2 regions of the Massilia sp. X63 genome follow, and region 2 is predicted to be linked to the other one. Evidence: predicted binding sites of a transcription regulator. Region 2 holds the regulator's gene; the other holds the start of a gene.
What was found. Region 2 encodes FliA, which starts transcription of late flagellar genes. Its sites were predicted from a motif close to CTAAAGTTTNNNNNNNNNNNGCCGNTA; they were not measured.

Region 1 (4,187 bases), on a different contig from region 2:
CCCGTGATCGAGATCTGGATGCCTTCCGCCGGCGAGCCGGCCGCGGCGGTCAGGGTCTGGCCGTTGCCGGTCGCGGCGACGCCGCCGATGGTGCCGACCACGTTCTTGCCCTTGGCCGGGGCGCCGCTGCCGAACAGCTGGGCCGGGTCATAGCCGCTGACGAAACCGATCTGGATGCTCGAGGTGTCGCCGTACTTGCTCGAGGAAATCGAGATGCTGCCGTCGTCCTCGACCTTGGTCTCGACCGTGTCGCCGGCGGCGGCAAAGGTGGAATTGCCGTTGATCGCGGCGCGCAGCATCGCGGCCAGCTCGGTGTTGGTATAGCTGCCGGCCGTCAGCTTGATCTCCTGGATCTTGCTTTCGGTGACGGGGTCGGTCTGGTTCAGCGTGACGCGCCACACCGTGTTCGTGGGAATCGTGGCCCTTCCAGTGACCGGCGCGGCGCTGGTGAGCGTGCCCTGGGTCGCCATGTGGTCGATTTTTACGGCATAGGTGCCCGGCTTGGTCGCCGCGCTCGACTTGTCGAACTTGATCTGGCCGTCGGTGGCTGCGCCCATGGCCGCGAACAGGCCGCCGATCTCAGCGAAGTTCTCGTTGATTGCCTTGTTCAGCTTGCTCGAATCGACGCTCAGGTTGCCGTCCTTGCCGAACGAGATGCCGACTTGGCTGAGGGTGGTCAGCTTGCCGCCCAGGCCTTCGACGGTGCCGCCCAGCGCGCGCCGCAGCTGGCTCTGGATCGAACGCACGGACGCATCGCCCTGCAGGATCCCGGCGGTCTTGGTCTCGGCGTTGTAGCCGGCCAGGCTCGAGATCGTCTTGTTGAGGTCGTTGTAGGCCTTGACGAAGTCGTTGACGGCGGCCGAGACCGAGCCGGTGTCGCGCGTCACGTTCAGGGTGCTGCTGCCGAGTCCGACGATGTCGAGCGACACGCCCTGCACCGCCTCGGTGACGGTGGTGCTGCTGCTGCGGATGTCGATCCCGTTCATGTTGAGCAGCGTGTCCTGGGCTGCGCTGGTCTGGGTCAGGCCTTGCACGCCGCCCGGATCGTGGCCGAGCAGGGCGGCGATGGCCGGATCGCCGTCCGCGCCGTCGACGCCGCCAACGCTGATCTTCATCGAGGACTTTTCGCCGGTCTTGTTCGAAGTCAGCACCAGGTGGTAGGGATTGGCGCCGCCATCGGACACGATCGTCGCGGTGACGCCGATATTGGCCTTGTTGATGGCGTCGCGGATGCCCTGCAGCGACTGGTCGCCGGTGTCGAGCGTTACCACGCTGCTGGCCTGGGAACCGTCCTGGCCGAAGCGGGCGCCGTCCAGGTAGCTGCCGGCGCTGCCGGCCGTGAAACCGGCGGCGGCCGGGTTGCTGCCCCCGATCAGGATCTGGCTGCCGTCCTTCGACGTCAGCGTCACGCCGGCGGTGCTGGTGGCGCTGGTGCCGGTATTGGGCTCGCCCAGGCCCTTGGTGCCGCCGGTGACCGCGCCGCTGCCGCCGATGACTTCCGCGATGGTCAGGTTGGAGCCGTCGGCCGCGGTGAATTGCAGGTCGCCGTCCACGGCGCTACCGGTGAAGCTGATGTTGGCCGCCGTCAGGGCCGCGGCCACGGTGCCGCCGGCCAGCGCATTGTCGACCTGAAGGGCGGTGAGCGAAGCGCCACTGCCGGCCTGCGCGACCTGCACCCCGCCCACCGTAAGCGCATAGCTGGAGGTGGACACGGTGGTGACGGTGTCGAAACTGGCGAACAGGCTGGCGGAACTGGTGGAGCTGCCGGCCTTGGCGGTCACGCCGGTGGTGTCGCTCTTGGCATTGATGGCTTCGGCCAGCTGGGCCGCGCTGCGCGTGGTCGCGCCGGTGGTGATGGCGGTGCCGTTGAGGCTCAAGGAACCGTCGCTGATGCCGCCGGTGGCGATCGACGCGCCCAGTGCGCTGCCGGCAACCCCGAAGCTCGCGCCGCTGACGCTGCCGAACTGGAAGGTCAGGATGGTCTTGGCAGTGCCGCCAATGGTCGCGCTCATGCTGGCGCGGCCGGCGGTGCTCAGGCTCTGGGCCGAGGCCATCTGGGTGACGTTGATCCGGTACTTGCCCGCGACTGCGCCGGCGCCGGCGCTGCCGGTGAACACGTCCTTGTCGCCGCTGCTGGCGTTCAGCGCGCTGAAGGTCGCAGGAGAATTCAGGGAGGTGAGGGCGCCCTGGAAGGAACCGACCGCCGCACTGACCTTGCTGAAGGCCGCCATGCGCTGCTGCAGCGCCGCCGACTTCTTGTCGAAGTTGGCCAGCGGCGCTGCTTCGGCCGCCATCAGCTTGCTGACGAGGCCGTCGACGTCGAGGCCGGAACCGATGCCCGATGAACTGATGCCCACTTTGTTTCTCCCGTGAAAGCGATAATGTAAGTCATTATCGACAGAAGCAAACGGGACTTAAGAGTGGGAAATGTGTCTCAATTCAAATAGATGAGAAAAGATGCCTGACCACTGCCAGGCGTGCGGGGACGCGCTGCCCCGCGAGGGGAGCGCGCCGCGGTGCTGTCCAATACAGCTCAGGCCGTTTGGCTGATCAGGAGACCGCGCATCTTGTCGAGCGACTTGGCAATCTCGAGCGCTTCGACCGAGGGGATCTGGCGCACCACTTCACGGGTGTTCTGGTCAATGATCTTGACCACGATGTCCTTGCTGTCCTCGTCGATCGCGAATTCCAGGCTCTGCGAGGACACGCGCATGCCTTCGTTGATCTTCTTGACCGCGTCGCCGACCTGTTCGCGCGAGGGCGCAGGGAGGGCGCCTTCCTGGCCTTCGGCGGCCGTGGCGGACCTGACGGTCTTCACGGCGTGGGTGGTCGGCTGTTCGAGCGCCACCGGCGGGCGTTCCTCCAGCCGTGCTGCCGCGGGTGAACCAAGCGATTGGATGTTCATGGGACTTCCCTAGCGAAAAATCCTCGGCTGAATTTCTTCAGCCGAGGAATGTTCTACTGCACCGATGGACTTGCTAGTCCGTCAATCATTAGCCACGCAGGAGCGACAGGACGCCATTCGGCAGCGAGTTCGCCTGGGCCAGCATCGAGGTGCCGGCCTGCTGCAGGATCTGGCCGCGGGTCATCTTTGCGGTTTCAGCTGCGAAGTCGGTGTCGACGATGCGGCTGCGCGATGCGGACAGGTTCTCGGTCGACGACGACAGGTTCGAGATCGCCGATTCGAAACGCGACTGCAGTGCACCGTATTCGGCGCGCTTGCTGTTCACCGCTGCCAGGGCTGCGTCGGCGATCTTGATGGCCATCTGGGCGTTGTCGAAGCTGGTCACGTCCAGGTTGGCGACCGACTTCAGGTCCGAAGCGCCGGTCAGGCCGGTGCCGGAGGTGCCCTGTTCGGTGACCGAGAAACCCTGCTCCGAGTCCAGCGACACGCGGCCCACCGCCTTGCCGGTTTCGCCGGCGAGGACGTCGCCGCCCTGCAGGGCGCCGGCGGAGGTGTAGTTCTCCAGCTTGACCTTGTCGGAACCGGTCTGGTTGGCGACGTTGATGTTCTCGCCGCTCGAGTTGGTCAGCTTGATGCCGCCGTTGTCGTAGGATGCGGTGACGCCGGTCTTCGACGACTGGGCGTTGAACGCGCTGATCGCCGCAGCGTAGCCGTCCGCGTCAGCCTTGGCGCCGATCTTGAACGAGATGGTCACGGCTTCGGACGCGGTGTTGTTCGAGTCCAGCTTGATGGTTACGGCCGAGCCGGCAGTGACGGTGAGCTTGGCTTCGGTGGTGGCGGTAGCGGACACGCCGGTCTTCGCGCTTTCGGTATTTACCTTGGCGGCAATCGCCTTGGCGCTTTCCGCCTGGCCCGGGCCGATGTCGATCTTGGCCGGACCCTGGAAGCCGTTGATGGTGATGGTGCCGGCGCTGATGGCGGCAGTAGCGGCGGTACCGGCGACCGGTGCACCCGAGGTCTTGGTGTTGTTGCCGTAGGTGCTGGTGCTGAAGTTCGCACCGCCCATCGAGATCAACTGGCCTGCATTGGCGCCGACCTGGAAGTTGGCGGTGCCCATGGTGCCGTCCAGCAGCTTCTGGCCGTTGAATTCGGTGGTGTTGGCGATACGGTTCAGTTCCGAGGTCAGCTGGGTGACTTCAGTCTGCAAAGCCTTGCGGTCGCTGGCCGAGTTCGACGAGTTCGACGACTGCACTGCCAGTTCGCGGATACGCTGCAGGATGTC
Region 2 (4,187 bases):
TCCAACCGCCCGGTCGACGGCGTGGTCGAGATTCTGGCGCTGGACAACGACGACGTCGCCGCGCTGGCGTCCCCGAGCATCGAAGAGCCGCAGGCGCCAAGCTTCCAGGCCTTCGACAAGGATTTCGATCCGGAGCCGGTGTTCACCCGCGCCCCGGCTGCCTTCGCCCCGGCCGCGCCGGAAGCGCGCCAGGCCTACGTCGAGCGCCGCGCCGCACCGGTCGCCGAGCCGGAAATCCCGCCGACCTACGTCAACCGCCGCGCGCCGAGCCCCGAGCCGGGCATCGACATGGCCGCCATGACCCAGATGATGAGCGCCGCCATCGCCCAGGCCAAGGAATCGGCCGCGCTTGAAATGAGCGGCATGATGAACGAAATCCGCGCCATGCGCGGCCTGATGGAAACCCAGCTGGCCGAACTGTCCTGGAACGCGACCGCCCAGCGCGAGCCGCAGAAGGCCGCCGTGCTGCGCGAGATGCTGGCCGCCGGCTTCTCGGCCACCCTGGCGCGCTACCTGATCGACAAGATGCCGGCCACCAAGGATGCCGGCGAAGCCCTGCGCTGGATCAAGACCGTGCTGGCGCGTAACCTCACCACCATCGCCAACGAGGACGATCTCTTGAACCGTGGCGGCGTGTTCGCCCTGGTCGGCCCGACCGGCGTCGGCAAGACCACCACCACCGCCAAGCTGGCGGCGCGCTGCGTGATGCGCCACGGCCCGGACAAGCTGGCCCTGATCACCACCGACGCCTATCGTATCGGTGGCCACGAGCAGCTGCGCATCTACGGCAAGATCCTCGGCGTGATGGTGCACTCGGTGAAGGACGAAGCCGACCTGCGCATCGCCCTGAAAGAACTCAAGAACAAGCACACCGTTCTCATTGACACCATCGGCATGTCGCAGCGCGACCAGATGGTGACCGAGCAGGTGGCCATGCTGAGCGAATCCGGCGCCGACGTGAAGCGCCTGCTGTGCCTGAACGCGACCTCGACCAACGAAACCCTGAACGAAGTGGTGCGCGCCTACCAGGGCTCGGGCCTGGCCGGCTGCATCATGACCAAGCTCGACGAAGCCGCCTCGATCGGCAACGTGCTCGACGTCGTGATCCGCCAGAAGCTCAACCTGCACTACATCTCGAACGGCCAGCGCGTGCCGGAAGACCTTCACCTGGCCGACCGCGCCATGCTGGTCGACCGCGCCTTCCGCAACAACCGCAACGCTAGCGCCCAGTTCGGCGATGCCGACCTGCCGCTGATGATGGCCGCCGCCGCGGCCGGACAAAACGCGGACCGCAGCCTGCGCGAGGTGCACCTTGGCTAGTTTCGATTTCGACCAGGCCGAAGGCCTGCGCCGGATGCTGCAGGGCCCGCGCCCGCGCATCGTGACTTTTCTCTCGGCCACGCCGGAAGACGACAAGGGCGCCATGCTGGTCAACCTGGGCGCCTCGCTGGCCCAGCTGGGGAACGAGGTCCTGATCGTCGATGCCTGCGAACGCGACTACGGCGTCGCGCGCCGCCTCGGCCTGAGCCGTGCCGCCACGCTGGCGAACGTGGCGCGCCAGGAGTGCGGCCTGAACCAGGTGCTGCACGCGGTGCCGCAAGGCTTCTCGGTGGCCACGCTCGGCTGCGTGCAGGACAGCCTTGATGCCCGCCGCCTGGCCAAGACCTTCGACGTGCTGGTCAAGCAGGCCGGCATCGTGATGGTCGACGGCGAACTCGGGCCGGACGGCGCATTCCCGCTGCCGCTGATGGCCGATTCCGAGATCGTGGTGCAGGTCGGAACCAGCGCCGCCTCGATCACCAACGCGTATGCGCTGATCAAGCGACTGGCGCAACAACTGGGTCGCCGCCCCTTCGGCATCCTGGTGACCGGCGCGACGGAGGCCGAGGCCAAGGTGGTATACGATAATATGTGTACTGCGGCAACTCGCTACCTGGCGGTCAGCCTCGGCTCGATGGGGTCGGTGCCGGCCGACGAGTACCTGCACCGGGCCGCGCGCCTGGGCCGCGCGGTGGTCGATGCCTTCCCGCTGGCGGGCGCCTCGGTGGCGTTCCGCCGCCTGGCCGGCAAGTTCGCGCTGCACGCGATGCCCGGCCTCGGCAGGGGAGGCAGCACGCATTTCGGGGCCTGACCCAGGCAGTACCACAGGTAGCACCACAGGCAGCACATACAGAAGAACAGATAAGCAAAACGCATGTACACGGTCAAAGGGAAAGCGGACAAGAACCATTTGCTGACGGAGCACATGCCGTTGGTGAAGCGGCTTGCCCACCACATGAAGGCCAAGCTGCCGCCTTCGGTGGAAGTCGATGACCTGGTGCAGGCCGGCATGATCGGCCTGCTGGACGCGATCAACCGCTACGAAGACAACCACGGGGCCCAGTTCGAGACCTATGCGGTGCTGCGCATCCGCGGCGCCATGCTCGACGAACTGCGCAACAGCGACTGGATGCCGCGCAGCACGCGCCAGAACATGCGCAAGGTCGAAGCCGCGATGGAGGCGCTGCAGCAGCGCCTGGGCCGTCCGGCCAGCGAATCCGAGATCGCCAAGTCGCTCAAGATGTCGCTCGCCGACTACCAGGAGATGCTGGGCGACGGCGGCGGCCACCAGCTGCTGTACTACGAAGACTTCCACGACCAGGACGGCGACGGCGGCAGCGACGGCTTCCTCGACCGCTATGCGGTGGACGACGCCGATCCGCTGCGCAGCCTGCTCGATACGGGCTTCCGCCAGGCCGTCATCGACGCCATCGACAATCTGCCGCCGCGCGAGAAGATGCTGATGGGCCTCTACTACGAGGAAGAACTCAACCTGAAGGAAATCGGCGCCGTCATGGGCGTGAGCGAATCGCGGGTGTCGCAGCTGCACACCCAGGCGGTGTCGCGTCTGCGCGCTGCGCTACGGGAGCAATTGTGGACTGGGCCAGCGTAGCCGGCCTGGTGCTCGCGATCGCGGGCGTACTGGTCGGCCACACGCTGGACGGCGGCAAGTTCGCCTCGCTGATCCAGCCGGCCGCCTTTGCCATCGTGGTGGTCGGCACCGCCGGCGCCACCCTGCTGCAGAGCGAACGGCGCAGCTTCATGCTGGGCCTGCGCATGCTGCGCTGGGTGTTCTTTCCGCCCAAGTCCAACCGCGACAAGCTGTCGCGCGAAATCGCCTTGTGGAGCCTGAGCGCGCGCCGCGACGGCCTGCTCTCGCTCGAGCAGTACATGGGCACGAAGGACAAATTCATCCAGAAGGGCCTGCGCCTGGTGATCGACGGCATCCAGCCCGAGAAGCTGCGCAACCTGCTCGAGAGCGACATCACCGCCTACGAATTCTCGCAGCGCCAGGCCGCGCGCATCTGGGAATCGGCGGCCGGCTATGCGCCCACCATCGGCATCCTGGGCGCGGTGCTGGGCCTGATCCACGTGATGGAAAACCTGTCCGACCCGGCGCGCCTGGGCTCGGGCATCGCGGTGGCCTTCGTCTCCACCGTGTACGGGGTGGGGCTGGCCAACCTGTTCTTCTACCCGGTCGGGAACAAGCTGAAAGCCATCGTCAGCGACCGCGTGGCCCAGTACGAGATCCTCGCCGAAGTCTTCCACGACCTCGCCACCGGCGACCACACCCGCGTGGTCGACGAACGGGTGGCGAGCCTCCTGACGCGCCATTGAGCGACGGCCCATGGCGCGCAAACGCTACGACGACTCCCAGGAAAACCACGAGCGCTGGCTGATCTCGTACGCCGACTTCATCACGCTGCTGTTTGCCTTTTTCGTGGTGATGTACGCGATCTCGATCGTCAACGAGGGCAAGTATGCGGTGCTGTCCGAAGCGCTGGGCGACGCCTTCGGCGGACGTAGCGCCGCACCCCAGATCAACACCAGGGTCGAGCCGGTGCTGCCGCTGTCGCACATCGTCAACCGCAAGCGCCTGGAAGCGGCGCGGCGCGAGCGCGAGCGCATGGAGACCCTGGCCAAGGACCTGACCGCGACCCTGATGCCGCTGGTGAAATCGGGCCAGGTGCGGGTGACGCAGAATGCGCGCGGCATCGGTATCGAACTCAACGCCAGCGTGCTGTTCGCGCAGGGCGAGGCGACCCTGCAGCAGGACGCGCGCGAGGTGCTCGGCGCGGTGGCCGGACTGCTGAAGGACGACCAGCACCGGATCGAGGTCGAAGGCCATACCGACAACCTGCCGATCA

Region 1: the regulator FliA is predicted to act here: its motif matches at 2,393-2,419, upstream of fliD (flagellar filament capping protein FliD).

The regions. Positions count from the first base shown of each region.
Region 1 covers NZ_JBFTEF010000006.1:41,841-46,027, forward strand. Annotated here, with positions in the region: gene fliD (flagellar filament capping protein FliD) at 1-2,357, opposite strand, end outside; gene AB3347_RS13630 (flagellar protein FlaG) at 2,534-2,905, opposite strand; gene AB3347_RS13635 (flagellin) at 2,994-4,187, opposite strand, start outside.
Region 2 covers NZ_JBFTEF010000028.1:10,386-14,572, forward strand. Annotated here, with positions in the region: gene flhF (flagellar biosynthesis protein FlhF) at 1-1,320, shown strand, start outside; gene AB3347_RS25490 (MinD/ParA family protein) at 1,313-2,131, shown strand; gene AB3347_RS25495 (RNA polymerase sigma factor FliA) at 2,195-2,932, shown strand; gene AB3347_RS25500 (flagellar motor protein) at 2,914-3,657, shown strand; gene motD (flagellar motor protein MotD) at 3,668-4,187, shown strand, end outside.